DNA from 4 places in the Streptomyces sodiiphilus genome. Region 3 is predicted to be linked to each of the others. Evidence: riboswitches for the same ligand, from Rfam matches in the RefSeq annotation. Region 3 holds a riboswitch; each other region holds the start of a gene.

Region 1 (7,154 bases), on a different contig from region 3:
GGACCGACGAGCTCCTGGACCCGCTCCTTCATCTCGCCCGCGGCCTTGTTGGTGAAGGTGATCGCCAGGATCTGCCCGGGGTGCGCCCCGCGGGCCGACAGCAGGTACGCGATGCGGTGGGTGAGCACCCGGGTCTTGCCCGACCCGGCCCCGGCGACGATCAGCAGCGGCGCCCCGCTGTGGGTGACCGCGGCCCGCTGCTGCTCGTTCAGCCCCTCCAGCAGGGCCGCCGGGTCGGCGGGCGGCCGGGGCGCGCCGTTGCGGTAGTACGCGTCCCGCGGCGGCGCCGCGAAGTGCCGGCCGAAGAGGGCGTCGGCGTCCTCCCGCTCGGCCTCGCCCGGTCCGGGCGGAGGCGGCTCCTCACCCGCGGGTTCGAGGTCGGCCAGAACGCTGTCGTCGAAGAGGCTGCTCATTGTGCACCGAGTCTAGAACGCCCTGTCGGTCCCGGGCCCGGGCCTCCGTAGAATCCGGCTATGACCGAGCCCTCCCATGACCCCGCCCGAGCCGAGCCCCCTTACGCCGGTCTGCGTGCCTCGCACGCGGACCGTGAGGCGGTCGCCGAGCGGCTCCGGGAAGCAGCCGGCGACGGCCGGCTGGACCTGGACGAGCTGGAGAGCAGACTGGAGCGCGCGCTCACCGCCAAGACCTACGGGGAACTGGAACCGCTCACCGCCGACCTGCCCGCCCCCGGCGGGGCCGTGCCCGCGCTGCCCGGCCTGCCGGCCCCCGGGGACGAGAAGCCGCTGGTGATCAAGGCGGGCTGGGCCGGGGCCGCCAAGGATGGGGCCTGGCAGGTGGCCTCCCGCATCGTCGTGCACGGCTCGGTGGGCGGCGCGAAGCTCGACTTCACCCAGGCGCAGCTGGGCGGCCGGCGCCTGATCGAGATGCGGGTGAGCGCCGGGGTGGGCGGTGTGGTCGTCGTGGTCCCGCAGGGCTGGGAGGTACGGACGGACGACATCGACCCCGGGATGGGCGGCGTCAGCAACAAGGTCACCGATCCGGGGCAGCCCGGTGCCCCGGTTCTGCACATCAGCGGGGCGGCGGACATGGGCGGCGTGAAGGTGCGCCACCCCAACCGCTGGGAACGCCGCCGGCTGCGGCACTGCGCCTCCTGACCCCGGGACACGGGTTCCGGAGGCTCCGTTTCCGCCGCCGGGTGCGACCGCCCGGCGACGCTGCGTCCGGATAACGAATTGGTTTCGGGCATTTGGCACAGCGCCCTTCCCAAACCCGCCCGGGGGTGGCTAGCGTGCAGCGCCAGGTGGCTCGCTCCACTGCCGTCGAACCCGGCGGCACGGGCCGCCTCCGCCTAGTCCGGCCTGCGCCGGAGCCGGGGACCCACCCTCGTCCGCCCGTTGCCGGGCGGGCAGGTCCCACGCTGTCCCCCGGGACAGTGGGGGCTCGTCCCCCAGGGGCGAATCGGGCCGCATCGCGAGGTGCGACCCGTAGGGCAGCCTTCCGAAGCCCGAGCCCGACAGCTAACCCGGTCAGCGGTCCCGGAAGGAGAGACGGCCTTGGGTTCCCACCGCAAGCCGCGCACCGGACTGTTCGACTCGCCCGCCGCCCGACGGGGTGCCATGGGGGTCGGCGCCGCGGCCCTCGCCTCGGCGACCCTGCTGAGCCAGCACGCCTACGCCGACGACAACGATTCCCCGGCGGTCGAGGAGCAGCGGAACCGGGCGGACGCCGCCGCCGAGCGGGCCGCCGGCGTCAAGGAGCGCGTGGACGCGCTGTACCGGCAGGCCGGCACGGCGACCCAGGAGTACAACGCCGCCGACGAGGCCGTCACCGCCCAGCAGGAGAAGGCCGACGCGCTCCTGGACAAGGCGGCCGAGGCCGCGGAGCAGGTGAACGAGGCCCGGCGCGAGCTCGGGCAGTTCGCGGCGGCCCACTACCGCACCGGCGGCCTGGGAGAGACGGCGACACTGCTGCTCGCCGACGACCCGCAGAGCTACTTCGACACCCGGCGCACGCTGTCGCGGATGACCGAGCGCCAGCACCGGGCCCTCGACGACTACACCCAGCGGCAGGCCGAGGCGGCCGAGCAGCGCCGGGCGGCGGCCGGGGCGCTGGAGGAGCTGGAGGAGCGGCAGCGCGAGCTGCGGGAGAAGAAGGAAGAGGTCCAGGGCAAGCTCGGGGCCGCCCGCACCCTGCTGGCCGAGCTCACCGCCGAGGAGAAGAAGGAATTCGAGCGCCTCGAACGGCTGGAGGAGGAAGAGGCCGAGCGGCGGGCCGAGGCGGAGCGCCAGGAGCGCGAGGAGCGGGAGCGCCAGGAGCGCGAGCAGGCCGAGCGGGAACAGGCCGAGCGCGAGCAGGCCGGGGAGGACGGCTCCGGCCAGGGATCGGGAACCGGCACGGGCGGCGGTACCGGGGGCGGCACGGAAACCCCCGGCGACTCCACCGGCACCCGGGCCCAGCAGGTGATCGCCTTCGCGGAGGCCCAGATCGGCAAGCCCTACGTGTGGGGCGCCACCGGCCCGAACTCCTACGACTGCTCCGGGCTCACGCAGGCCGCCTGGCGGCAGGCCGGTGTGGAGCTGCCGCGGGTCACCTTCGACCAGGTCAACGTCGGCACCAAGGTCGCCAGGGCCGATCTGCGGCCCGGTGACCTGGTCTTCTTCTACTCCGACGTCAGCCATGTCGGGATCTACATCGGCGACGGCAAGATGATCCACGCCCCCAAGCCCGGTGACGTCGTCAAGGTCGAGTCGATCGACTACATGCCCTGGCACAGCGCCAACCGGGTCGGCTGACCCCGCCGCACGGGCCGGGACCCGGCCTCCGGGCCCGCACCCGGCGAGAAGCCGCGCCCGTCCCCACCGGGCGCGGCTTCCGCGTCAGTCCTCCGCGACGGCGGGCGCGCTCACCACAGGGTGGCGATGAAGATGTTGGCGATCGTCAGCAGGCCGATGGTGCCGAACACACCGGGCGGGACGCGCTCGTCGTCGCGCTTGAGGTAGGCCAGGGCGGTCAGCGCCACGAGCACGACGAGCTTCACCGTGATCTTGATGTGGTTGAGGTCCGCCCCGTCCGCCTCGTTGAGCCCGACCAGGATCAGCCCGGTCACCAGCATGGTGCCCGCGCCGTGCAGGATGGCGGGCACGATGCGGGCCTCTCCGGTGCGCATGGCCTTCATCTGGACGAGGAAGCCGCCCAGCAGGGCGCCGATGCCGATGATGTGCAGGGCGAGAAAGATGCCGATCAGAATGTCCATGGTGCGGAGGTTACTGGTCCGTCCCGGGCGGTCCGCAGGCACGTATGCTGGTCGGCAGGCACCGGTGAGCCCGGCCGGACGCGCGTCCGTCGCGCGGGACACGCCCCACGCCCCGGAACCCCAGGCGCGCACAGGAGTTCTCACACATGCCCACCCCCTCCTCCGCTTCCTCCTCCACGTCCTCGCGGAGGCGCTCGGTCACCGTGATGGCACTGGTCGTCGTGCTGGTCGGAGCGCTGGCGCTCGGCGGCCTGTCCGCGCTGGGCGGCGACCGCTCCGGCGACAGCGCCGCGACCGGTGACGGCCGGGGAGCGGACGAGGAGGGGCAGACGGTCCAGCCGCTGCCCGACGATCACCCGGTGCACGCCCTCGCCCGCCGCGACGGGGACGACCCGCTGGCCCGCGGGGACGCCGACGCCCCGATCGTGATGATCGCCTACATCGATTTCCAGTGCGCCCTGTGCGGCCGCCACGCCCGGGTCACCGAGCCGAAGCTGGTCGAGGAGTACGTGGAGAGCGGCGTCCTGCGGATCGAGTTCCGCAACTTCCCGGTCTTCGGCCCGGAGTCCGACACGGCGGCCCGCGCCGCCTGGGCTGCCGGGGAGCAGGGCATGTTCTGGGAGTTCTACACCGTCGCCTTCAGCGAGGACGCCCACCAGCACAGCGGCCGGTTCGACGAGGAGGGCGTCATGGAGATCGCCGAGGAGGCCGGGGTCACGGATCTGGACCGCTTCGCGGAGGACCTGGACTCCGAGGAGGCCGGCAAGGCCGTGGAGCGGGATGCCGAGGAGGGCTTCGGGCTGGGTGTCACCACCACCCCGGCGTTTCTGGTGAACGGCCACCCGCTGGTCGGAGCGCAGCCCGTGGAGACCTTCCGCGAGACCATCGACCAGCTCCTCGCCGCGCGGCGCTGAACGCGCTCTTCTGCCGCGGAGCCCCACCCGGCATCATGGAACCCGGAAACCTCCCGCTGTCACACGGACCCCACGCCATGAGGTGACATGCCCTCCCGACAGCCCGCCTCCCGCCCCGCCGGACCGGCGCCCGGCTCCCCCGGCCCTCGCGCCGGTCCGTCCGACGGAGGGATGCGCCGGGTGGCGACGGCCGCCTTCGCCGGCACGGCCATCGAGTTCTACGACTTCTATCTCTACGGCATCGCCGCGGCCCTGGTCCTGAACACCGCCTTCTTCCCGAACCTCTCCCCGGTCAACGGCACTCTGGCCGCCCTGTCCACCTATGCCGTCGCCTTCGTCGCGCGCCCGGTGGGCTCCGTGCTGTTCGGCCACTTCGGGGACCGGGTGGGACGCAAGTCCGTCCTGGTGGCCTCACTGTTGCTGATGGGGCTCTCCACGGTGGCCATCGGCCTGCTGCCGGACTACCACAGCTGGGGCGTGTGGGCCCCGGTGCTGCTGGTGTCCCTGCGTCTCCTGCAGGGCATCGGGCTGGGAGGCGAGTGGGGCGGAGCGGCCCTGCTGGCGGTGGAGCACGCTCCCCACGGGCGGCGGGGCTTCTACGGCGCCTTCCCCCAGCTGGGACCGGCAGTCGGATTCGTCGGCGCGAGCGGCGCCTTCCTCGTGCTGTCCGCCGTCCTGGACGACGCCGCCTTCGCCGCCTGGGGATGGCGCGTCCCGTTCGTCGCGTCGATCGTGCTGGTGGGAATCGGGCTGTACGTCCGGCTCAAGGTCAGCGAGACTCCGGTGTTCGCCAGGGCCATGGCCCACCGGGAGGTGAGCCGGGCCCCCGTCACCGAGGTGCTGCGCGAGCACCCGCGGGAGATCCTGCTGGGCTGCGGCGGGATGACCGCCGCCTACCTGCTCTTCTACACCGCCACCACCTACTGTCTGGCCTACGGCACCACGGCGCTGGGAATCAGCCGCGACACCATGCTCGTCGCCTCGCTCGCCGCGGTGGCCTTCCTCGTCGCCGGCACCTGGCTGTCCGCGGTGGCCTCCGACCGGTACGGCCGGCGTCCTCTGATCCTGGCCGGCTCGGCGGCCGCCGCCGGGTGGGGCCTGCTGCTCTTCCCGCTGCTGGACACCCGGGCACCGGTGCTGGTGCTGCTGGCACTGGGCGGGACGCTGTTCCTGTCCGGTGTCGTCTACGGGCCGATGGGGGCCTATCTCCCCGAGCTGTTCCCCACCGGGGTGCGGTACTCCGGGGCGAGCCTCGCCTACAACCTCGGCGGCATTCTGGGCGGCGCCCTTCCGCCGATCCTCGCCACCCGCCTCCAGACGTCGTTCGGCTCCTTCGCGGTGGGCTGGTACGTGACGGCCATGGCGCTGCTGTCCCTGTGGTGCGTTCTGCGGCTCCCGGAGACGCGCGGCCGGACGCTGCACCAGCAGCCCTGACCATCCGGGCAGATCATCGGACCGGCCGGTCACAGGACCGTCCCAGCTCACCACAAGGCACCGCCCGTACCGCGCGCATGGGGCACAATCGCCCTTTCGGCAACGGCCGGTCACCGGCAGCACAAGGCGGGGAGAGGTGGACGCAGTGGCCGTGGAAACGGCGCGCGGCGGCGCACGAGGGGCGGATCACAGCGGGGCACACGCGGGCGGCTGCACATGCGGCCACTGTCCGCACGGAGCCCGCGAGGCACACCACCGGGCCGTGGCGGCCTTCCGTCGGCGGCGCGACGAACTCGCCGCCGGCACCGGGGTGCCCGAGGGCCTGGCCCACTCCCCCGAGGCGTCCCGGCAGTGGGTCTCCGACGAACTGGCCCACTGCGCCCGCACGGTGGCCGAACGGGCCCGGGAGGCCGAGGCCGCGCTGTCCGGCCGCCGCACCCGGCACACCGTCATCGCCGTGTGGTCGGCCGCCGGGCTGCTGGCGCTCGGCCTGCTGCTCACCGCCGTCGGGGACGGCTGGAGCCGGGCACGCACCGCCGCGCTGCTCGCCGCGGTACTGATCGCTGCGCTGCTCCACCTCGCCGCCTGGCTGCACCGGGCCCGCGGCGGGCTCCTGGCGCCCCTCACCGGCGAGGACAACCGGCTGTCCACTTCGCGAACGGTGGCCGCCGCCTGGCTGCTGATGGCGGTCTACGCCGTGCTGGTGATCGCCGGCACCCTCATCGGCGGCACCGCGGAAGGCGACGGGTTCGCCTCCGGCTCCGAGTGGGCCGCGGCGGCCGCCGGGCTGCCGGCCGCCCTGGCTCTGAGCTTCGCGGTGACGGTCTGGGTACGGCACACCGTCGCGACCCGGGTGCGCAGCTTCACCATGCAGAAGGTCCGCGCCGACCGTCCCCGGGCAGCCGATCTGCTCACCGACGACGCGGGACGTGTCAGCTTCACCGACGTGCAGTACGTCGCGGTGAATCTCGCGGCGCTCGTCCTCGCGGCGGTGAACCTGGCCGGAGCCCCGGACGGCTTCCCGGTCCTGTCCTGGCCGGTGGCGGTGCTGCTGGCGGTCTCCGCGCTCACCTACGCGGCCGCCAAGTACAGCGAGGGCGGCAGGCCGGTGATCCTCTCCGTGGTGCGCGCACGGGAACCCGGCGACCTGCCGGCTCCGGTCCGGCCGGGCGACGACATCGAGATCCGGGGCTGCGGCTTCGTGCCCGCCGGGGCCGGCGAGCCGGACCGGCTGGCCCGCACGGTGGTGCGCATCGGTGCCGTCTGCGTCCCGGTGCCCCTGGTGCCGGTGCGCGGCGGTTTCCGCAACCCGCGCGACACCGTCCTCACCGTGCCGGTTCCGGCCGAGGTCGAGGCGGGCACGGTGGAGGTCCAGGTCATCACGGCGGCCGGTACGGAATCCGGCCGCTACCCCGTCACCGTCACGGACTGACCCGCCCCGCCCCCTGCGCCGCGCCCCGCACCTGGCCGGTGCCCCGCGCCGGTGGCAGACTGGGCCGGCACAGCCACGCCCGGCGAAAGGTGGTCCGCCCATGCCGGAACTGTCGCACCTGAGGGCCGTCTCCCCGCACCTCACCGTGCCGGGAGGCGAC
Region 2 (7,154 bases), on a different contig from region 3:
ACCTTGCCGGCCCGGACGAGGTCGTCCAGCGCGGTGATGATCTCGCCCACCTCGACGCTCTCGTCGTCGAAGTGGGTGTAGTAGAGGTCGATGCGGTCGGTGTTCAGGCGGCGCAGGGAGGCGTCGGCGGCGCGCTTGATGGTGTCGGCGGCCAGGCCCTGGTACTCGGGGTGGGCGCCGACCTTGGTGGCGACGAGGACGTCGTCGCGGCGGCCCCGGCGGTCCAGCCAGCGGCCGATGATCGTCTCCGATTCGCCGCCCTTGTTGCCCACGACCCGGGCGGTGTAGGAGTCGGCGGTGTCGATGAGGTTGCCGCCCGCGGTGGCGTAGGCGTCGAGGATCTTGAACGAGGCCGTTTCGTCGGCGGTCCAGCCGAAGACGTTGCCGCCGAGGCAGAGAGGGGAGATCCGCAGGGTGCCCACCGGGCGTCGGGTGATGTCGGTCATGGCGGCCAGCGTAGGGGCCCGCCGCGCGGAGCCGCCGGAGGCGGCGGGGAGAGAAGGCGGCCGGGGCGGGGAGGGGGCCGGCGGCCCGGGACCTCACGAGTGGCGCCAGGGCCGCCGGGTCGCGGGGAGGCAGACCGACGGCCCTGGCGTCGGGGGGGTCGCCAGGGCCGCCGGGGTGGTGGGCCGGTCACACACCGGGGGCCGGTGGGACCGGTCGGGGTGGGCCGTGGGTCAGACGGACAGGCCCTTGTCGCGCAGCCAGGCGAGCGGGTCGACGAAGCTGCCGCCGCCGGGGGCCACCTCCAGGTGGAGGTGCGGGCCCGAGGAGTTGCCGGTGGAGCCGACGTGCCCGACGGTCTCGCCGGTGATGACTTCCTGGCCGGTGGAGACGGTGATCGAGGAGAGGTGGCTGTAGGAGACCTCGGTGCCGTCGGAGAGTTCGACGGTGACGCGGTAACCGTAGGAGCCGGCCCAGCCCGCCTCGGTGACGACGCCGGTGTGCACGTTCTTGACGGGGGTTCCGGTGGGAGCGGCGAAGTCGGTGCCGGTGTGGTTGCTCTGCCACATGGTGCCGCTGTCGCCGAACCGGGAGGTGATGTTGTAGCTGCTGAGGGGGAGGGTGAAGCTGGCGCGCAGCTTGGCGATGCGCTCTTCCTCCTCCTTGCGCTTGCGCTCCTCTTCTGCCTTGCGCTTGCGCTCCTCCTCGGCGAGCCGCTCGGCCTCGGCCTGCTGGGCGGCCTCGGCTGCGGCGCCCGCGGCGGCGGCCTCGACGGCGGCGGCGCGTGCCTCTGCCTCGGCCTGGGCCTCCTGCTGGTCGGCCTGCTGGAGGATGCGGGCGCGCAGCGCCTCGCCGGCGTCGGCCCCGCTGCCGGTGTCGGCGGTGGCGGTGACGGCGGCGGCCTGGGTGAGGGGCGCGGAGGTGAAGGCGACGGTGTCCTGGACGTCCTCGTCGGCGGAGACCAGGGTGCCGAGGCCGGGGATCTGGTCGGGAATGGAGCGGACCTTGTCGGCCGCGGCGTCCATGCCGGGGACGCCCGCGTTGCCCTCGGCGGTCGTCATGCCTCCGGCGCCGACGGCGGCGAAGACGCCGACGCCGAGCACGGCGCGGCTGCGGGCGATGCTGCCGCCGCGCTGCTTGGCGACCCGGTGGCGGCCGCGCACGGGGCGGATCGTGTCCGCGCTGGGGTTCCACTCGCTGATCGGCTCACCGTCGGTACGCTCGGGCCCGAAGTACGCGGGGCCGTTCCCCTCCTGGTGGTGAGGGTCGTACGGGGCGAGGGTGTCGGTCGTACCCTCGCCGTAGGCATGCCGGTTAGACGCCACGGAGGCGCTCTCCTTTCCTTCCTTCGCCTACCGGGTTAGCTGACGGGTTCGGAGCAGGAAGGTCTCCTACGGTCAGCCGGTGGCTGCCGGCTGTCCGATTCACCCCAAGAAACGTGGTTCCCCGGTTCCTTCGGTGCAGTTGTTGCGCACGCGCCGGATTCGGCGACAGAGCACGGCGCCGTCTCGTGACGGCGATGACGACCGCGCTGCGTTATCGAACGTTAATAGACCCGACCGCCATATTCCAAGTGGCGGAGGGAATAACTAGAGGAGAGCCCGGGGACTTTCAGTGGCCAACTCCAGCAAACCGGGCAAAATCTGCCGACCCTAGCGTGGACATAACAATTGACAGTTCATCAAATGTTATGCGGAGCGCCGCCTCTCACTCACCTACGGTGATTCCGCCGGGCGCACCGGTTCGCCGCCCAGCACCCCGGGCAGCGCCTCGTGCAGCGCCTCGGCCGCGGACCGCGGCGTCCAGCCCTTGTCGTCCAGCATCCGCTTCACCTCGGTCCGCAGCAGCCGGGAGAACTCCGGGTAGTGCGGGGTGGCCGGCCGGGGCCGCGCCTCCTGAAGCGCGCACCACAGCAACTCCGCGTAACCCACCGCCCCGTACACCGGCGCGCTCCCCGACGGCGCCCCCGGGGGCAGCTCCCGCCGGTCCCCCGACGGCGGCTCCGGGCGGGCGAAGAAGCGCGACCTGTGGCAGTCCGGCCCGCCGGAACCCTCCAGCCGGTACGCGTCGCGCAGCGCCGGCGCGAACCCCGCCCGCAGCAGGCTGCGCTGGCTGTCGGTACCGGGGTGGGTCAGAAACTCGATCAGCTTCTCGGCGTCCCGCGCCCGGACGCTGTCCGCCGCGACGGCCAGGCTCTGCCCGCCCAGGGCCGCCGCCCCCGGCAGGGTGGTGATCCCGAACCCGACATCCGGGGGAAGGGCGGCGTCCAGCTGCGTCGCGGCATAGGGCCAGTTGCGCATCAGCACCGTGCCGCTGTCCTCGTCGCTGAACTCCCGCAGCGACAGCGTCTCGTCCGCCTCGTCGGCGAGCGGGTTGATCTCGGCGCCGGTGATCCGCTCCAGCTCCCTCAGGCCGGCCTCCAGCTCTTCCCTGCTGCCGACGTAGCGGCCGTCCTCGTCCACCAGCTCCGCCCCCGAACTCCACAGCGCCTCCATGGCGTTGACCGTGAGCCCCTCGTAGGACGCGAGCTGGGTGATGTAGAGGGGATGGCGGGCCCCCCGCGGCCAGTTCCCGAGCAGCTCCCCCAGCGTCTCCTCACGCAACCGCTCCGGCCCCCGGTCCAGCTCGCCCAGCAGATCGGTCCGGTAGTACAGCAGCCCCACATCGGTGTTGAACGGCACCGCGTACACCGCCCCGCGCCACCGGCCCGCCCGGGCGGCCTGCGGCAGGAAGTCCGGCTCCAGCAGCTCTTCGTCCAGCTCCGCGATCAGCCCCGCCTCGGCGAACTCGGGTATCCACACGATGTCGAGGTTCAGCAGGTCGAAGTCGGCGGTGCCCGACTGGAGGGAGGCGACGAGCTGACTGCGGGCGGTGTCCGCCCCCGAGGGCAGCTCCACCAGCCGGGCCTCCCGGTTGCCCTCGATCGCGTTCCACGCGTCGATCAGCTCCCGGCGCACGCTGCGCCCGTCCCTGGTGGTCAGGTCCGCGCTGCTGACCACCACCAGCGGCCGCCCGTCGTCGGCCGGGAACGCATCCGCTTCCGGCCCGCCGGAGCACGACGCGGCCAGCAGCGCCGGCACGGCGAGCGCCGCCAGCACGGCCCCCCGGGCCCGGGCGGCTCTCACGGGTTCCCCCGGCCGGCTCGCCGGTCCGCCCCGGCGTTGTCCAGCAACCGGACCATGCGGCCCTCCCGGACCGGCGGCGCCACCGGCAGCGGATACGCCCACAGCGCGTCCTGCTGGTTGAGGGCCGACCGCCCGCCCAGATACTCCCGGCGGTCGTCGCGGTCCCGGAAGCCCTGCTCGGCCAGGGCCCAGCGGCCCTCGTCCGAGCGCAGCCACCGCCGCAGCCGCTCCACGGCCTCCCGCCGGTCGGCGGCGTCCGCGGTCGCGCCCTCCCAGTGCACCGGGACGAACGTCAGGTCCAGCGCCGGGACATCATTGGGGTAGTAGGCGGTGAACCCGGCGTCGGCTGCGCCGTAGAGGTACCTGCTTCTGCTGCCGGTCAGGCAGGCGGGCCCCAGAGACTCTTCGAGAAGCATCGCGGCGGTGGGCTCGGCGATCAGCAGAGCGGCCCGGGGCTCCTCGCCAGCCAGGGCGCACAGCAGTCGGCTGTCGTCCGCCGGGACCTCCTCGTCCTGTTCCGGCAGGCCGGTGTTGTCCGGGGCGAGGGATTCGGCCAAGGCGTGAGCGAGAGCCGCCTCGGAGGAGTCCGGGTCCGCGTGCCGGACGGGCAACTGTTCCCGCTCAGCGATGGCCAGCAGCTCACCCAGAGAGTGTCTCGGCCTCCAGTCCTCTTCGACTCCCTTGAGCGACCCCGGCACCGCGAGGACCGCCCGGGAGCGGGCCAGCGTCTCCGGCTCGCCCAGGTACAGGGCGCTCTCCGGCCGTTCGACGGCGTCGCGCACCCGGGCGAGCGAGGTGGAGGCGGCGGGCAGCCACACGTCGGGCTGCGGGCCGACGTCGCGCAGCGGCGCGGCGCAGTCCCGCTCCGCGGTCGTCCGGGGGCAGGCCCGCTCCGGTTCGGCCCAGGCGGCCGAGTCCCGTAACGCCCGGACGGCCGGACCGGTCGGCGCGGCGTGGACCGTGGTGCCGATCTGGCGGCAGCCCTCCGGCCGGTCCCCCAGGGGACGGTCCGCCAGGGGGGAGGCGTGGAAACCTTCCAGCACCCGGGCGATCGCCGCCTCCTGTTCGGGCGTGGTCAGGATCCGGAGTTCCAGCGCGGGCAGGCAGGGATCGGGGCCGGGCTGCAACAGTCTGCCCACTGCCAGGGCTGCCGGCGCCAGTCCCACCACGGCCGCCCCCGCCGCCACGGCCAGCACCCGGTGCCACCAGGGCCGTCCCGGTTCGAACGCCGCCCGGGCCGCACGGGTTGCGCGCCCCGGTGCGCTGCGGCGCACCGCCGCGACGCCCCGGCGCAGCGGGGCCGCCAGGCGCGCCGCCCGCGACAGGCCGGGCGAGGTGATGGCCTGGGAGAGCACTGTCCTGCCGCAGGCCCCGACGGTCAGCACGTTCGGGAACCAGTCCTCGGGGTGGCTGCCGGGGTCACGGGCGGCCCGCCGGGCGTCCGCCGCCGCGTGCTGCCCCAGCGCCTCCGGCAGGTCCTCGACGGTCACCGGGCGGCCCGGGACCACTCCCTCGCGCAGCACCCGCAGAAGCGCGGAGGTGAACGGGGTGGGACTGCGGCCGTCCCCCGACCACTGCCGTCCCATCTCCCGCGAGGAGGTGATCAGCGCGTACCGGCGGCCGGCCGGCTGCCCGCCGTTGAGGGCGCTGCCGGAGTAGCAGCAGTCGAGGATCACCACGATGTGCTCGGCGCGGGACTCCCGCAGCAGGCCGGTCAGGTGCCGGTAGCTGATGCCGTGCAGCCCGGCCTCATCGGGGGCGGCCTCGGTGGGCAGCAGGTGCAGTTCACCGACCCGGGGCTCCTGCGGCCCCGGCTCCAGCCGGCCGTGCCCGGCGAAGTACAGCAGCAGCAGGTCCTCCGCGCCGGCGACCGCGTCCCGCACCGCCGCCACCATGCGCTCCCGGCGCGGGGAGTGCAGCACGGTGGTGCGGGCGGCGGCCATGCGCCCGAGACTGTCGTCGGTGAGAACGGCGTTCAGTTCGTCCAGACCGGCCGCCACCGAAGGCAGGTCCGGGTAGTCGCCGTGTGCGTACCGGGACACGCCGATGAGCACCGCCCGGGACCGTCCGGGGTCGGGCTGCTGGTAAGGCATGGCCGGATCACTCCGGAAGCCCGCGCCGGATGGCCCTCGCCGCCCGCTCGGCCATCTCCTCCAGCTCACCGCGCCGGTACGGGGTGCGGCTGTCCAGGGTGATCCGCAGATCGGTGTCCTCGACCGAGATCGTGATCCTGCGGCGGCCCCCGCGGTTGCGCAGGTAGTTGCAGGCCGCGCTCAGGAGCCGGAACACGCTGTCGACCACCGCGGTGGTGACCAGCCCGATCAGCAGCTCGTCCTCCAGGCCCATCGAGCTGCCGGGCGCGCCCTCGCGCCGCTCGACCGTCACCACTCCGCTGAGTGCCGGGTCGGCGTCCAGCCACGATCCGAGCCTGTGCAGTTCCCCGGCGGCGCGCGCCTCGCCGTCCTCCACAGCGACGCGCAGCCTCGGTATGTCCCCCGCCTGTGCGGCCATCTTCGGCCTCCCCATGGCCTTCGGGCGCGCGATGCGGCCCCCGCGCCCGTATCGTCCCGTCATTCTAAAGTCGCACAGCGTGCCGGAACAGTTCCCGGAACGGACCAGTTTCCGGCGTTACGCGTGCTGCCCGCCCCCGGCGTCACCGGCCCGGCCGCCGGCCCCGGACAGCGGCCCGTGCGCGGGGCGCGGGGGCTGCTGGACCGCGAGGATCGCGATGTCGTCGTGCACACCGCCGCGGGAGAACGCGGTGACGCTCGCGATGAGCTGATCGGCCAGGTCGCCCGGGTCCTTGAAGGTCCGGCCGCGCAGTCCGCGCGCCGGATCGTAGAAGGTGCCGCGCTCGTCGCGGGCCTCACTCACACCGTCGGTGTAGAGCAGCAGCTGGGCACCGGGGGGAAAGATCTCCGTGTCCACGTGGTCGTCCCAGCCCCCCACCCCTGTCAGGCCCAGCGGCAGGGCCGGCGCGGAGGGCTCCAGGTAGCGCGGCGTGAGCCCCGGCACCAGCAGCAGGGGGGCCGGATGGCCGCGGTTCAGGATGCGCAACGTGCCGGTGTCGTCCGCGGGGATCTCCACGAGGCAGGCGGTGGCGAAGTTCTCGATGCTCTCGTCGGTGTCCTCGCCGCGTTCCTCGCGCCGGGCGGTGTCCCGGGCCAGGGCGGCGTCGAGCCGGCGGGCGACCGTGCGCAGATCGGCCTTGTACTGGGCGGTCTCCCGGAACGAGCCCAGCAGCACGGCCACCGACTCCGCCGCCTGCAGCCCCTTGCCGCGCACGTCGGCGATCAGCAGCCGCACGCCGTGCGGGCTGCTCTGCGCCGCGTACAGGTCGCCGCCGATCAGCGCGTCGGACTGGGCCGCCACGTAGCGGGCGGCGACACGCACCTGGCCCATCCGGTCGGGCGGAGGCGGCAGCACGGCGCGCTGCACCGCCTCGGCGACACCGCGGGCGGAGGCCACCTGCCGGATGCCGCGCCTCACCGTGCTGTTGATGCCCAGGGCCAGCAGCGAGACCGTTCCGACGGTGGCGATGTTGACGCCCTGGTCGCTCAGCCCGGCCTCGTGCCGCCCCACCAG
Region 3 (7,154 bases):
GGACGGTGGGCCGATGGCTCACACTCCCGACCCGACACCCAACACTATGCCAGTCCACCAGCCTTCGATACGACGGTACAGTTCCGCGCCTCCGCGGACACGCACGACGAGACATCCTCGGTAGCTGTCTCCCGTGTTCTTCCTGCGGGTCTTCGGCTGGTGCCTCTTGAGAGTGGTCCTGTCCAGACGGGACGGGTGCACCCCGGCCTCATCGGCCCAGTAGCGCTCGGCCCCGGCCACGTCGGCTGACTCGTGGATCATGACCCGGTACTGGAGACGATCCGGTGTGACGCCGAGCAGCCGTAGCCAGGCGAGGTACACCGCGATCATGCCGGGGTCGCTGTTGACGAAGTGAACGTCCTCGCGCAGGCGGTGGGGTTTGCTCTTGGCCCCTTCTGCCCAGTACAGGCCGACGCCGACGAGGAAGAGCTCGCGGTCCGTGAGGCGGCCGATCTCGTTGCCCGCCGCCATTTTGGTGTTCCACCGGGCGAGTGTCTGCCGGCGGCGGTGCGGTGCCCAGCGGGCTTCCCGCATCCGGTGCATGTGCTTCGGGGAGGGGGCGGGCGCCGGGAGGTCTCTGACCCAGCGCGAGACGGAGCTCTTCGATACACCGAGCTCGTCGACGATCCGGTCGTAGGTGTGCCCGGCCCGGCGAAGCTCCCGGGCGGTCTCGCGCAGATCCGGCCGGGCGTTCGGCCCGCGCCGGGCGGGTGCTGAGTCCTGGTTCGTGTGCATGACGGCAGGATGGCCCGGAAAGCCCCCCGGCGGATCGAAAGTGTCAGCGATTCACCAGTTCGAGTGAGGGGCGGGGTACCCGGAGTGCCGGACCGGCCGCGGGGTTGTGCGGTTCCCGGGGAGCCCACCGGAACTCCCCCGGAAAAGCGGTGGACCGCGCCCTTAGGCTGGTCCCCATGAGTGAAGCGGGGGCAGCCGGAAAGGGGCGGGAGTCCGGTCTGCTGTGGTGGCCCCGTCGGCGCAGCGTCGTCCTGGACAGCGCTCTCGCGCTGGTCTCGGGGGTGGAGTGCGTGCTGCAGGCGGCTGCGTTCGCGGACCGCACCGGGCTGCCCTCCGGGCCGCTGGCTCTGCTGGGGGCCCTCGCCGGGCTGACGCTGCTGGTGCGGCGGCGCCGGCCGCTTGCCGTACTTCTCGTGGCCATCGCCGTACTGCCTGCTCAGATGGGCAACCTGCTGGCGCTGGTGGGGCTCTACACGCTGGCCTCCTCGGAGGCGCCGCGGCGGATCACCGGGGCTCTCGCGGCGATGCTGGGGGTGGGGACCATGGTGGTCACCTACCTGCTCATGGACCAGAGCCTGGACCCCCACGATCCCGAGATGCCGGTGTGGTTCTCGGTCCTCGTGGCGGCGCTGTTCGGGGTGGTGGCGGTGGTGCCCCCGGTGCTGCTGGGCATGTACGTGCGGGCCCGCCGCCGCCTGGTGGAGTCGCTGCGGGACCGGGCGGACGGCCTGGAGCGGGAACTGGCGCTGCTGGCGGAGCGCGCCGAGGAGCGCGCGGAGTGGGCGCGCAGCGAGGAGCGGACCCGTATCGCCCGGGAGATGCACGACGTGGTGGCGCACCGGGTGAGTCTGATGGTGGTGCACTCGGCGGCGCTGCAGGCGATTGCCCGCAAGGATCCGGAGAAGGCTGCGGAGAACGCTGCACTGGTCGGTGACATGGGGCGGCAGGCGCTCACCGAGCTCCGGACGATGCTGGGGGTCCTGCGGGCGGACCAGAAGTCGCCGGCCGGTGCCGCGGCACCGGCCGGGCCGGGCGTCACCGGCGCGGGGGCGCCCGGCGGGGCCTTTGGCGGAGCGGAGCAGCGGGCGGAGGACGGGCAGGGGCGGCCGGGGCCGTCGCTGGACCAGGTCGCGGGGCTGGTGGAGCAGTCCCGGGCGGCGGGCATGGCCGTGGAGCTGGCGGTCGAGGGGGAGGAGCGCGCCTACGCACCGCAGGTCGAACAGACGGCGTACCGGCTGGTGCAGGAGGCACTGACGAATGTGCACAAGCACGCGGCGGGGGCCCGGGCGCGGGTGCGGCTGGCGTGCCGGGAGGGGGAGGTGGCCGTGCTGGTGCAGAACGAGGCTCCGGCCGGCGGTGGCGGCGGGCCGTCGGGGGCCGGGCTGCCCAGCGGGGGGAACGGCCTGGTGGGGATGCGGGAGCGGGTGACGGGGCTGGGGGGCGGCTTCGTGTCGGGCCCCACGGAGGGTGGCGGCTTCCGGGTCTCGGCGGTGATACCCGACAGGGCGGGCAGTCGCCGGCCGGCCGCAGGCGGCTGAGCCGGCAGGGGGCCGGGCGGGCGGTGCCGAAGCGGGGGTACCGGAGGGCAGAGGTGCGGGGAGGGGCGGGGGCGGGCGCGGGTTAGCGTCGGGGGGTGGAGGAGCGAGAAGACCCGACGCGGATGCCCGAGCTGTTCGGCCGGGAGTTCGCCGCCGATCCCTATCCGGCCTACGCCTGGCTGCGGGAGCACGCGCCGGTGCACCGGGCGGTGCTCCCGAGCGGGGTGTCGGCGTGGCTGGTGACGCGGTACGCGGACGCCCGCCAGGCGCTGGCGGACCAGCGGCTGAGCAAGAATCCGGAGCGGCACAGCGCGGCCGCGCACGGCCGGGGACGGGTGGGCATCCCGGGTGAGCGGGGCGCGAACCTCATGACGCACCTGCTGAACATCGACCCGCCGGATCACACCCGGCTGCGCCGGCTGGTGTCCAAGGCGTTCACGCCCCGCGGGGTGGCGGCCTTCGCCCCGCGGGTGCAGGAGCTCGCCGACCGGCTGATCGACGACATGCTGGCCGGGCAGTCGGGCGCGGAGCGGGGGAGGGCGGATCTCATCGATTCCTATGCCTTTCCGCTGCCGATCTACGCGATCTGCGATCTGCTGGGGGTCCCGGCGGAGGATCAGGACGATTTCCGTGACTGGGCGGGAATGATGCTGCACACTTCCGGCAAACGTGGCGGAGTGGGGCGCTCGGTGAAGCGGATGCGCGGATATCTGGGGGAGCTGATCCAGCGCAAGCGGAAGAATCCGGGTGATGACCTCATCACCGCCCTGATCCGGGCCTCGGATCACGGTGAGCATCTCACCGGGGAGGAGGCCGCGGCGATGGCCTTCATTCTCCTTTTTGCCGGTTTTGAGACCACCGTGAATCTCATCGGCAACGGGCTGCACGCGCTGTTCCGGAACCCCGCCCAGCGGGAGCTGCTGGAGCGCTCGCTGGAGGCGGGGGACGACCGTGTGCTGTCGGCCGCGGTGGAGGAGCTGCTGCGGTTCGACGGCCCGGTGGAGCTGGCGACCTGGCGGTTCGCGACCCAGCCGCTGGTCCTGGGCGGGTGCCGCATCGAGCCGGGGGACCCGGTGCTGGTGGTGCTGGCGTCGGCGGACCGGGACCCGGACCGGTTCGCCGACCCGGACCGGCTGGATCTGACGCGGCGGGACAATCCGCATCTGGGGTACGGGCACGGAATCCATTACTGCCTCGGCGCCCCCTTGGCCCGGCTGGAAGGGAAGACGGCGATTGCCACGCTGCTGCGGCGATTGCCCGGTGTCCGGCTTGCGGTGGATCCCGGCGATCTGCGGTGGCGTGGCGGTCTGATCATGCGTGGACTCCGGTCACTTCCGGTGGAATTCGACCCGGCGAAGGTGACGCAAAGTCAGTAGTGTGATCTCCGCGTGATATCGGTGGGACCGACTTGTGATGGGGCCGCGAAACGGGCTAGGTTCTGCCCTCAACCGCAACGTTGTTCGCATGAGAGGTCCGCACATGCTCTCCGGGAACGGCCGTCACCGTCGCCCTCGCCAGGCTCCCGCTTTTGTCGTCGCAGCAGGCGTCACCGGCGCCGGCCTCGCGATGCCACTGCTGGGGGCGGGTGCCGCCCAGGCGGTCACCGGGGAGACCTGGGATCTGGTCGCCGACTGCGAAAGTGACGGCGTGTGGAGCGCCGACACCGGCAACGGGTACTACGGCGGCCTGCAGTTGACGCTGGGAATGTGGGAGGAGTTCGGCGGTCTGGACTTCGCCGAGCGCCCCGACCTCGCCAGCCGCAGTCAGCAGATCACCGTGGCCGAGCGCATTCTCGCCGCCCAGGGCCCGCAGGCCTTTCCTACCTGCGCGGTCACCACGGGCCTGTGGCAGGAATCGCGCAAGGCCGCCGGAGGGGAAGGCGGGAAGGAGAGCCGGGAGCCGGGCGCGGATGAGGCCGACGGCACCGGGCGCGAGCCGGGAGAGCGGACCGGCGCGACCGGGCACGAGGGTGGCCAGGGGAACGGCCGGGAGCGGGCCGGCTCCGGCGCCGGGGAGACGCCGGAGGGGGCCGAGGCCGGAGACTCGGCGGACCGGCAGCGCGCCGGCGCCGGAGCCGGCGGCGCGCGGGACGGCCGGACCGGCGGCTCGACGGGCGAGGCCCCCGAGGAGCGCGAGGGGGAGGCGTGGGCCGGAGAAGAGGCCGGCGCCGGGGAACGGGGTCAGGAGGCCCCGGGCGGCAAGCACCGTGGCCTGCCGGACCCGCAGGAGGACGAGCGTGCCCAGGAGGCCGGATCGGGGCGCCACGCGGACCGTGGCCGGTCCCGGGAGCAGGCCGCCGACGCCTACGAGGTCCGGGCCGGCGACTCGCTGTCCCTGATCGCGGACCGGCAGGCGGTCCCGGGCGGCTGGCCTGCCCTCTATGAGCTGAACGAATCGGTCATCGGTGACAATCCAGACCATATCCTCCCGGGTCAGGAGCTGGACTTGGACGTCATGGCGCGTTAGGCCGTGAGCCACCGGAGGGATTTCCCTCTCGCGTAAGTGTGACCATCCTCTCGAACTTCCATGAGACTGTCCGGGTGGTCCGCACTGTCCGTTTAGTCCTTGACCTGCGAAGACATGTGATCGTTCCAGTCAAGCAGCGGCGTGTCGGTGATCTTCATCGTTCTTGAATCGTTAGGCGCGGTGTGCCTACTGTCCCTCTGCCCGCCAATGCGGGCACCGAGGGTCGAAACGCCGAATCCTGCCGCCGGCCCCGGAAGTCCGTCGTGCACCACCGCAGGCAGGAGCGGGGGACCCAGGTAAGTGCCGGTCCGGGCATCGCTGTCCGGAACGGCTTGGGGTGAAGCCGGAGCAGGAGAAACGTTCCGTCCGGCCGGGTAGCTCACACCCGAACCCGACAGCTCACCTCGCAGGCGTCGGTGAGAAGGAGCGTCATGCTCTTTTCGGGCAAGGGTCGCCACCGCCGTCCGTCCAAGCCGGCCCGTGTGGCCGTCGCGGCCGGAGTGACCGGCGCAGTCGTCGCACTTCCGATCGTGGGCGCGCAGAGCGCCCAGGCCGCCTCCGTGGAGACCTGGGACGCCGTCGCCCAGTGCGAGTCCACCGGCAACTGGTCCATCAACACCGGCAATGGCTACTACGGTGGCCTGCAGTTCTCCCAGTCCAGCTGGGAGGCCGCGGGTGGCACCCAGTACGCCTCGCGCGCCGACCTGGCCACCAAGGGCCAGCAGATCGCCACCGCCGAGAAGCTGCTCGCCATGCAGGGCCCGGGCGCCTGGCCGCACTGCGGCCAGAAGGCCGGGCTGTCCGCCGGCGGCCCGTCCGCCAATGTGGACGCCGGGAGCGGTCAGGGCGGTGCCGCGCCGCAGCAGCAGGCGGCCCCGGCGCAGCCCGAGCAGCAGCAGGCCCCGGCGCAGCCCAAGCAGCAGGCCCCGGCCCCGTCGGGTCAGGCCGGCCAGCAGTACGTGGTCGAGGCCGGCGACACCCTGGGCCGGATCGCCGATGCCCACGGCACCACCTGGCAGCAGGTGTACGAGGCCAACAAGTCCGTGGTCGGTGGCGACCCCGACCTGATCTTCCCCGGTCAGAAGCTCTCCCTCTGAGCCACGGCGACCCGTCCGGTGGAGGGCCCGCGCCACGGCGCGGTGCCCTCCACCGGGTTTTCTTCACCTTGTAAACAAAAAGATGGCATCTGCTCCGACCAGGGCGAATGCGGGCCGACGCCGTCCACGGGGCGAGCTGAGGAGACGTTCCGCGCCCCCGGCCGGTTAGGCTCAGGGGGCTGAAGACCGCTTCCCCGGCCCGGCCGGGCCGGCAATCGTCCCCTATGAAGGAGATGCTCGTGCCGTCCATCGACGTCGTCGTAGCCCGCGAGATCCTCGACTCGCGAGGCAACCCCACGGTCGAGGTCGAGGTCGGCCTCGACGACGGCAGCACCGGCCGCGCCGCGGTGCCCTCCGGTGCCTCCACCGGTGCCTTCGAGGCCCTGGAACTGCGTGACGGTGACAAGGCCCGTTACCTCGGCAAGGGCGTGGAGAAGGCCGTCCTGGCCGTCATCGAGCAGATCGGCCCGGAGCTGGTCGGGTACGACGCCACCGAGCAGCGCCTCATCGACCAGGCGATGTTCGACCTGGACGCCACCCCGGACAAGTCCTCGCTGGGCGCCAACGCCATCCTGGGCGTGTCGCTGGCCGTGGCCCACGCCGCGTCCGAGTCCCGCGACCTCCCGCTCTTCCGCTACCTGGGCGGCCCCAACGCGCACCTGCTGCCGGTCCCGATGATGAACATCCTCAACGGCGGCTCGCACGCGGACTCCAACGTGGACATCCAGGAGTTCATGATCGCCCCGATCGGCGCGGAGTCCTTCTCCGAGGCGGTTCGCTGGGGCGCGGAGGTCTACCACACGCTCAAGTCGGTGCTGAAGGAGCGCGGTCTGGCCACCGGCCTGGGCGACGAGGGCGGCTTCGCCCCCGACCTGGGCTCCAACCGCGAGGCGCTGGACCTGATCGTCGAGGCCATCACGAAGGCCGGCTACACCCCCGGCCAGGACATCGCGCTCGCGCTCGACGTGGCCGCCACCGAGTTCTACAGCGACGGTGTCTACACCTTCGAGGGATCGGCGCGCACCGCCGAGCAGATGACGGACTACTACGCGGAGCTGGCCGACGCCTACCCGCTGGTCTCCATCGAGGACCCGCTGAACGAGGAGGACTGGGAGGGCTGGCAGACCCTGACCGCCCGTCTCGGCGAGCGGCTGCAGATCGTCGGTGACGACCTGTTCGTGACCAACCCCGAGCGGCTGCAGCGCGGCATCGACAACGGCTCGGCCAACGCGCTGCTGGTGAAGGTCAATCAGATCGGCTCGCTCACCGAGACGCTGGACGCCGTCGAGCTTGCTCAGCGCAACGGCTTCAAGTGCAT
Region 4 (7,154 bases), on a different contig from region 3:
GGAGTGGAACCCGCTGTCGTCCACCGCGGCGGCCGCCAGGGAGCTGTTCGGCAACCCGGGCACGGGCGGCGAGTCGTGGATCGCCCAGCACCCGCTGGTGCCGGCCGTGGTATGGCCGGTGCTGCTGATCGCCGTGTTCGCTCCGCCGGCGGTCCGCCGGTACCAGCGGCTCAGTCGCTGACCTCCCGCAGCAGGGTGAGGCCGTGCTCGGCCGCGCCGCGGCTCTCGACGATGTCGGTGGTGCGCTCCAGAGCTGTGGCCAGTTCTCCGGGCCCGGCGGTTCCGGGGTCGCCGCCGTCGAGCACCGCGGCGGCGACATCGACCACCCCGACCGGGAAGGCGTCGGTCTGCAGCAGCGGCAGGTACTCGGCGCCGGTGGTGGTGAACCCCCCGCCGTCCCGGTTCTCGGTCACGGTGAAGCGCACCAGCAGCCCCTCCTGCTGCGGCTGCCCCGGCTTGCGGTGGGCGGACATCAGGTTGCCCAGGCCGTAGACGACCCACTTGCCGCCGATGTGCTCGACGGGCTGGACGACGTGGGCGTGGTGGCCGAGCAGCAGGTCGATGTCGGGGGAGGCCAGCAGGCGCGGGGCGGTCTCCAGCTGGTCCTGGTTCGGCTCGTGCCGGTACTCGTCGCCCCAGTGCATCGCGGCGACCACGAACTCCGCTCCCTCCTTCCGGGCACGGGCGGCGTCGGTCAGGATGCGGTCCTCGTCGATGAGGTTGCCGCGCCAGGCGTCCCCGCCGGGGTGCGGGATGCCGTTGAAGCCGTAGGTGTAGGAGAGGAGTGCGACGGTGACCGGCCCCGCCGGGGTGTCCGCCTCGATCAGGGTGGTCCGTTCCGCCTCCTCAGGGCTGCGGGCGGAGCCGGCGTGGGCGAGGCCGGCGGAGTCCAGGAGGTCCAGGGTGCGGTCCACGCCTTCGGCCCCGGCGTCGAAGGTGTGGTTGGAGGCGGTGGTGCAGGCGTCGTAGCCGGTGCTCACGAGGGCGGGGACGATGGTGGGCGGGCCGGAGAACATGGGGTAGCCGCGGTAGGGGCCGCCCTCGGGGGCGAGGGGGGTCTCCAGGTGACAGACGGCCAGGCCGGCGCCCGAGACGACAGGGGCGATCCTGGCGAGCTGCGGGGCGAAGTCCTCGGGGCCCGCGCCGGATTGGGCGGCGTCGTCGCGGGCCTGGTTCCACAGCCGCTCGTGCAGGAGGATGTCGCCGGTCGCGACCAGGGTGAACTCCCTGGGTTCCACGACGGGGGGCGGGTCGTCGCCGGGTGGAGCACCGCCGGCTCCGGTGCCGGCACCGGAGTGGCCGGTGCAGGCCGTGACAGGGAGCAGGGCCACGAGGAGCACGAGGAGGATTGTCCGTGTGATGCGGGCGGGTGCGGCAAACGCATTATTCATATGAAGATCTGACAGTATGCGTTACTGTCTCGCATGTTCTGACACTCCGGACGGCCTACGGGCCCTTCCCCGTCGTGCGGCGGGGAAGGGCCCGTAGGACGCGTGGCGCCGTCAGGTCAGATGCTGACCCCGTTGGCCCGCAGGTAGGCCAGCGGGTCGATGTCCGAACCGTAGCCGGAGCCGGTGCGCACCTCGAAGTGCAGGTGCGGGCCCGTGCTGTTGCCGGTCGAGCCGACCAGACCGATCTGCTGGCCGGCCGAGACCGACTGGCCGGCGGAGACCGAGATCGCCGACAGGTGGGCGTACTGGCTGTAGCGGCCGTCGTTGTGCCGGATGACGACCTCGTTGCCGTACGCACCGCCCCAGCCGGCCGAGACGACCGTGCCGTTGGTGACGGCCTTCACCTGGGCACCGGAGGGAGCGGAGAAGTCCACGCCGGTGTGGTAGCCGCTGGACCACAGCGAGCCGGTGGCCCCGTAGGCGGTGCTCGGCGAGGCGGCGACCGGGGCGGTGAAGCCGGTGGCGGCCGGGGCGGCGGGGGCCGCCGGGGCGGCCGCGCTGCCGGCGGAGGACTGCGCCGAGGACTGCGCGGAGGCCGCGGGCTTCTCCTGCTGCTCCGCCTTCGGCTCGGCCTTGGGCGCGGGCTTCGACTCGGCCTTCGGCTTGGCGTGCTTCGGCTTCGCCTTGTGCTCGGTCTTCGGCGCGGCCTTCTGCCGCGGCAGCACCGCCTGGCCGTCCAGGGACAGCTCCTGGCCGGGGTGGATCAGGTCGGGGTTGCCCCCGATGACCTCGCGGTTGCTCTCGTACAGGCCCTGCCAGCCGCCCTCGACCTCCTGAGCGGTGGCGATGCCGAAGAGGGTGTCCCCGCTGACGACGGTGTAGGAACCGCTCTCCTCGGCGACGGTGGAGGGGGCGGCGGTCTGCACGAAGGTCTGGGGCGCGGCGGCCTGCGGAGCCGCGGCGGAGACCACCGGACCGGAGCCGAACGCCGCGGCGGGGGCCACGGCGGGGGCGGCGTTCGCCTGGCCGGCGGCCACCAGCGGAAGCGCCACGCCGGCGCCGCCGGCGGTGAGCATCAGGGAAATGCGGGATATGCGACGCGCCCGGGGGCGACGGTGACGTCCGCGTGCGGACATAGGTGTGCTCCTCTCCGACGCCTGCGAGGTGAGCTGTCGGGTTCGGGCCGGAAAGGTGCCCGGCCGCAGACGGACCCGGCGCAAGGCGTCGGATCCGGCAGGCGGCTTCACCCCGAGCCGGTACGCGCGTGACCGCGCCGTCCGGCAGAAAGTGGGTCCCCCGCTCCTGTCATACGGAAGTGCTCATGCGTCCCCCACCCGGTGACAGGATTCGGCGTCCGGTGGCGGGCCGCCGCGGAGGCGCGGCGACGGCATGCACGTTAAGCACAACAATCGGGACAACACAAGAAAGCGGGCACAGTCTGATCATGATCGGAAATACTCCCCCGCCATTTCGGTCACCGAGCGCATTCGGGACACCACCTGCAGCCGCGCGACATCATCGCGACACACCGTCAACTTGCGGCCCGGCCTGCGAAGTCGCCTTACGGGACATGTCATGTCCCACCCACCAGGGCATGACACCCGGTTTACACCGTGACGTCGGTCACTGGCCGCCGAAAAGCTGAAGCCTTATCACACGAGATGGGCGCTGATGCCCGTTTTGATCCTCGACTCGGCCCCGGCGGCCCGAAAGGGGCCGCCGGTCAGTGGGCGGGGCCGGAGACGGGGAAGGCCATCAGGGGACGGGCGCGCTGCGCGGGATCCGCCGCCACCGCCTCGGCGTCCCGCAGCACCCGGACAGCGTTGTGCCAGGTGAGCTTCGCCAGGTCGGACTCGGACCAGCCGCGCCGCAGCAGCTCGGCGATCAGGTTCGGGTAGCCGGCCACCGACTCCAGCCCGGAGGGCAGGAAGGCGGTGCCGTCGAAGTCCCCGCCGATGCCGATGTGGTCGATGCCGGCCACCTCACGCATGTGGTCCAGATGGTCGGCGACGGTGGCCTCGGTGGCCACCGGCCGGGGATGTTCCCGCTCGAACGCGCGCTGCACCGCGCGGGCCTCCCCGGAGCCGTCCAGCGGGTGGAAGCCACGCTCGGCCAGGGCCGCGTCCGCCGCCCTGGTCCAGGCGACGGCCTCGGGCAGCACGAATTTCGGGACGAACGTCGCCATCGCGACCCCGCCGTTGGCGGGCAGCCGCTCCAGGACGTCGTCGGGGATGTTGCGCGGATGGTCGCAGACCGCCCGGGCCGAGGAGTGCGAGAAGATCACCGGGGCTTCGCTCACCCGCAGCGCGTCCCGCATCGTGGTGTCCGCCACGTGGGAGAGATCGACCAGCATGCCGAGCCGGTTCATCTCCCGCACGATGTCCTCGCCGAATTCCGACAGGCCGCCGTGCCGGGGCTCGTCGGTGGCCGAGTCCGCCCAGTCGATCGTGTCGTTGTGGGTCAGCGTCATGTACCGGACGCCCAGGCGGTACAGCGCCCGCAGCGTGGCCGGCGAGTTGTTGATGGAATGCCCGCCCTCGGCGCCCATCAGCGAGGCGATGCGGCCCTCGGCGCGTGCCGCCTCCATGTCGTCGGCGGTCAGCGCCCGCCGCAGGTGGTCCGGGTAGCGGTCCAGCAGCTGCCCGACGACGTCGATCTGCTCCAGGCAGGAGCTGACGGCGGCGTCACCGGTGAGGTCGGTGCGCACGTACACCGACCAGAACTGCGCCCCCACCCCGCCGGCCCGCAGGCGCGGGATGTCGGTGTGCAGGTGGGCGCTCTGGTCGGCGGCGATGTCCCGCCGGTCCAGGTCGTAGCCGGTCTGTTCGCGCAGCGCCCACGGCAGGTCGTTGTGCCCGTCCACCACGGGATGGGCGGCCAGCAGCTCACGGGCCCGGGCGAGGTCCCGCTCCCGGCGGGCGGGGGCGCTCACGCGTCCCCCCGCGCGGCGTCGTCGCCGGCGTGCAGGGCGCGCAGCCGCCGGCCCTTCTCGGTGGCCTGGGCGTTGAGGTCGTCCTGGAACCTGCGCATCCGCTCCAGCAGCCGGGGGTCGTGGGCGGCCAGCATCCGGGCCGCCAGCAGCCCGGCGTTGCGGGCCCCGGCCACCGACACGGTGGCCACCGGCACCCCGGCGGGCATCTGGACGATGGACAGCAGCGAGTCCATGCCGTCCAGGTACTTCAGGGGGACGGGGACCCCGATGACCGGGAGGGGGGTCACGGACGCCAGCATGCCGGGCAGGTGGGCGGCGCCCCCGGCCCCGGCGATGATGACCTTCAGTCCGCGGCCGGCCGCCCGCTCGCCGTAGTCGACCATCTCGCGCGGCATCCGGTGGGCGGAGACGACGTCCACCTCGTGGCCGATACCGAACTCGGCCAGTGCCTCGGCGGCGGCCGACATGACCGGCCAGTCCGAGTCCGATCCCATGACGATGCCGACGGTGACGCCGCCGGCCGCCTCGCCGGCGGCCGGTGTACTGGGCGTGCTCATTCGGTGATGGTCCCTCGCAGGTAGTCGGCGGCGTGGCGGGCGCGCTCGCGCACGTCGGCCAGGTCCGTGCCGTAGGTGGTGACGTGTCCGACCTTGCGGCCGGGCCTCACGTCCTTGCCGTACATGTGGATCTTGAGCTGGGGGTCGCGCGCCATGCAGTGCAGGTAGGCGGCGTACATGTCGGGGTAGTCACCGCCCAGCACATTGGCCATCACCGTCCACGGGGCGCGCGGACGCGGGTCGCCCAGCGGCAGGTCCAGGACCGCGCGGACGTGGTTGGCGAACTGCGAGGTGACGGCGCCGTCCTGGGTCCAGTGGCCGGAATTGTGCGGGCGCATGGCGAGCTCGTTGACCAGGATCCGGCCGTCCGCGGTCTCGAAGAGTTCCACCGCGAGGTGGCCGGTGACGTCGAGCTCCCGGGCGATGGTCAGGGCGATCTCCTGGGCCCGCAGCGCGCGCTCGGGCGGCAGCCCGGGGGCCGGGGCGATGACCGTGTCGCAGACCCCGCCGACCTGGACGGACTCCACCACCGGATAGACGACGGCCTGCCCGTGTGGGGAACGCACCACGTTGGCGGCCAGTTCGCGGGAGAAGTCGACCGCCTCCTCGGCCAGCACCGGCACCCCGGCCTTGAACGGTTCGGCCGCCTCCTCCTCGGAGCGCACCAGCCACACGCCCTTGCCGTCGTAACCGCCGCGCACCGTCTTCAGGACGACGGGGAAGCCGTCGCCCTCACCGGCGAAGCGCGTGACGTCGGCCGGGCCGGTCACGATGCGGTGCCGGGGGCAGGGCACCCCCAGCTCGTCGAGACGGGCCCGCATCACGCCCTTGTCCTGGGCGTGTATCAGCGCGTCCGGGCCGGGTCGCACGGCGATGCCGTCCGCCTGGAGGGCCCGCAGATGCTCGGTGGGGACGTGCTCGTGGTCGAAGGTGACCACGTCGCAGCCCTTCGCGAAGGCCCGGAGGGTGTCCAGGTCCCGGTGGTCACCGATGACGACATCGTTGACGACCTGCGCGGCCGAGTCCTGCGGGGTGGCGCTGAGGAGCTTGAAGCGGATGCCCAGGGGGATGGCCGCCTCGTGGGTCATGCGGGCGAGCTGGCCGCCGCCGATCATGCCGACTACGGGGAATGTCACGGCGTCCAGCGTATCCGGCCGACCTGCGCACCCGGGCCCCGGCCGATCGTTAGCATGGCGGCAGGGCGCGGCCGTGGCCTTCGGGACAGGACGGGAGGGGGAACCACGGGCGGGAACGTGATCGGAAGTGGCCGCCATGGGTGAGGAGCGCACGCTGCGCCTCCGGCTGCGGCGGCTGGTCCGGGAGGCCGCCAAGTTCGGGACGGTCGGCGCCTTCGGAGTCCTGGTCAACGTGGTGGTGTTCAATCTGTGCACCCAGGGGGCCGGGCTGGCCCCGGTCCGCTCCGGGGTGCTGGCCACCTCGGCCGCGGTGGTCACCAACTATCTGGGCAACCGCTACTGGACCTACCGGCACGCCGACAAGCGCCGCCGGCGCCGGGAGGCGAGCCTGTTCCTGCTGTTCTCCGGCGCCGGGATGGTGATCGAGAACGGGGTGCTCGCCCTGTCGCACTACGGGCTGGGGTTCACCTCGCCGCTGGCCGACAACATCGCCAAGAACGTGGTGGGCCTCTCCATCGCCTCGCTGTTCCGCTTCTGGTCCTACCGGACCTGGGTGTTCCGCGGCGCCCGGGCGCGCCACGGGTCAGCCGCTTCCGGCCCCGGTGTCCCGGCTGAGGAAGAGCGCGAAGACCGGCGGGCGCTGCTGAAGGAGTTCCAGCCGTCCGCCGTCCGCCTCCGCGAGGTCCCGCGCGACGGCCAGTCCCAGACCGGTGGAGTTGCGGCCGCTGACGGACCGCTCGAAGACCCGTGAGCCGAGCTCGGGCGGCACGCCCGGGCCGCCGTCGGCGACCTCCACCACCACCTGGGTGCCGGTGGTCCTGGTCCGCAGCGCCACCGTGCCGTCTCCGTGCATGAGGGCGTTCTCCACCAGGGTGGCCAGCACCTGGGTGACCGCCCCGGGAGTTCCGACGGCCCGCAGGCCGGGCTTGCCGGAGTGGACGATGGCCCGGCCCGCGCTGCGGTAGGCGGGCCGCCACTCCTCCATCTGCTGTATGAGGATCTCGTCGAGGTCGAAGCTGACCGCGGAGTCCAGCCGGGGGTCACGGGAGTTGGTCAGCAGGCGCTGGACGACATCGGTCAGCCGCTCCACCTGGGCCAGCGCGATGGTGGCCTCTTCCTGGACCGCCTCCCGGTCGGA

Evidence for each region. Region 3 has a riboswitch for cyclic di-AMP ahead of ABD299_RS12715 (LysM peptidoglycan-binding domain-containing protein). Riboswitches for the same ligand answer to the same signal wherever they lie in the genome.
Region 1: it holds a riboswitch for cyclic di-AMP, as region 3 does, so the genes downstream of both, ABD299_RS15870 (C40 family peptidase) here and ABD299_RS12715 (LysM peptidoglycan-binding domain-containing protein) in region 3, are expected to answer to the same signal.
Region 2: it holds a riboswitch for cyclic di-AMP, as region 3 does, so the genes downstream of both, ABD299_RS17815 (M23 family metallopeptidase) here and ABD299_RS12715 (LysM peptidoglycan-binding domain-containing protein) in region 3, are expected to answer to the same signal.
Region 4: it holds a riboswitch for cyclic di-AMP, as region 3 does, so the genes downstream of both, ABD299_RS17700 (M23 family metallopeptidase) here and ABD299_RS12715 (LysM peptidoglycan-binding domain-containing protein) in region 3, are expected to answer to the same signal.

What each region holds. Positions count from the first base shown of each region.
Region 1 covers NZ_BAAAMJ010000031.1:50,729-57,882, reverse strand. The annotation lists gene pcrA (DNA helicase PcrA) at 1-413, opposite strand, end outside; gene ABD299_RS15875 (DUF1707 SHOCT-like domain-containing protein) at 474-1,115, shown strand; cyclic di-AMP (ydaO/yuaA leader) riboswitch at 1,367-1,508, shown strand; gene ABD299_RS15870 (C40 family peptidase) at 1,515-2,753, shown strand; gene ABD299_RS15865 (hypothetical protein) at 2,864-3,214, opposite strand; gene ABD299_RS15860 (DsbA family protein) at 3,361-4,128, shown strand; gene ABD299_RS15855 (MFS transporter) at 4,300-5,562, shown strand; gene ABD299_RS15850 (hypothetical protein) at 5,708-6,994, shown strand; gene ABD299_RS15845 (DoxX family protein) at 7,095-7,154, shown strand, end outside.
Region 2 covers NZ_BAAAMJ010000038.1:745-7,898, forward strand. The annotation lists gene ABD299_RS17810 (aldo/keto reductase) at 1-446, opposite strand, end outside; gene ABD299_RS17815 (M23 family metallopeptidase) at 678-1,769, opposite strand; cyclic di-AMP (ydaO/yuaA leader) riboswitch at 1,779-1,944, opposite strand; gene ABD299_RS17820 (extracellular solute-binding protein) at 2,160-3,569, opposite strand; gene ABD299_RS17825 (caspase, EACC1-associated type) at 3,566-5,662, opposite strand; gene ABD299_RS17830 (effector-associated constant component EACC1) at 5,670-6,080, opposite strand; gene ABD299_RS17835 (PP2C family protein-serine/threonine phosphatase) at 6,198-7,154, opposite strand, start outside.
Region 3 covers NZ_BAAAMJ010000026.1:134,759-141,912, forward strand. The annotation lists tRNA gene ABD299_RS12690 (tRNA-Gln) at 1-3, opposite strand, end outside; gene ABD299_RS12695 (helix-turn-helix domain-containing protein) at 19-735, opposite strand; gene ABD299_RS12700 (sensor histidine kinase) at 912-2,273, shown strand; gene ABD299_RS12705 (cytochrome P450 family protein) at 2,396-3,649, shown strand; gene ABD299_RS12710 (transglycosylase family protein) at 3,738-4,739, shown strand; cyclic di-AMP (ydaO/yuaA leader) riboswitch at 4,959-5,167, shown strand; gene ABD299_RS12715 (LysM peptidoglycan-binding domain-containing protein) at 5,171-5,836, shown strand; gene eno (phosphopyruvate hydratase) at 6,076-7,154, shown strand, end outside.
Region 4 covers NZ_BAAAMJ010000034.1:41,190-48,343, forward strand. The annotation lists gene ABD299_RS17690 (ABC transporter permease) at 1-181, shown strand, start outside; gene ABD299_RS17695 (CapA family protein) at 171-1,340, opposite strand; gene ABD299_RS17700 (M23 family metallopeptidase) at 1,508-2,467, opposite strand; cyclic di-AMP (ydaO/yuaA leader) riboswitch at 2,531-2,754, opposite strand; gene ABD299_RS17705 (dipeptidase) at 3,115-4,323, opposite strand; gene purE (5-(carboxyamino)imidazole ribonucleotide mutase) at 4,320-4,880, opposite strand; gene ABD299_RS17715 (5-(carboxyamino)imidazole ribonucleotide synthase) at 4,877-6,016, opposite strand; partial or broken gene ABD299_RS17720 (GtrA family protein) at 6,153-6,515, shown strand; gene ABD299_RS17725 (ATP-binding protein) at 6,600-7,154, opposite strand, start outside.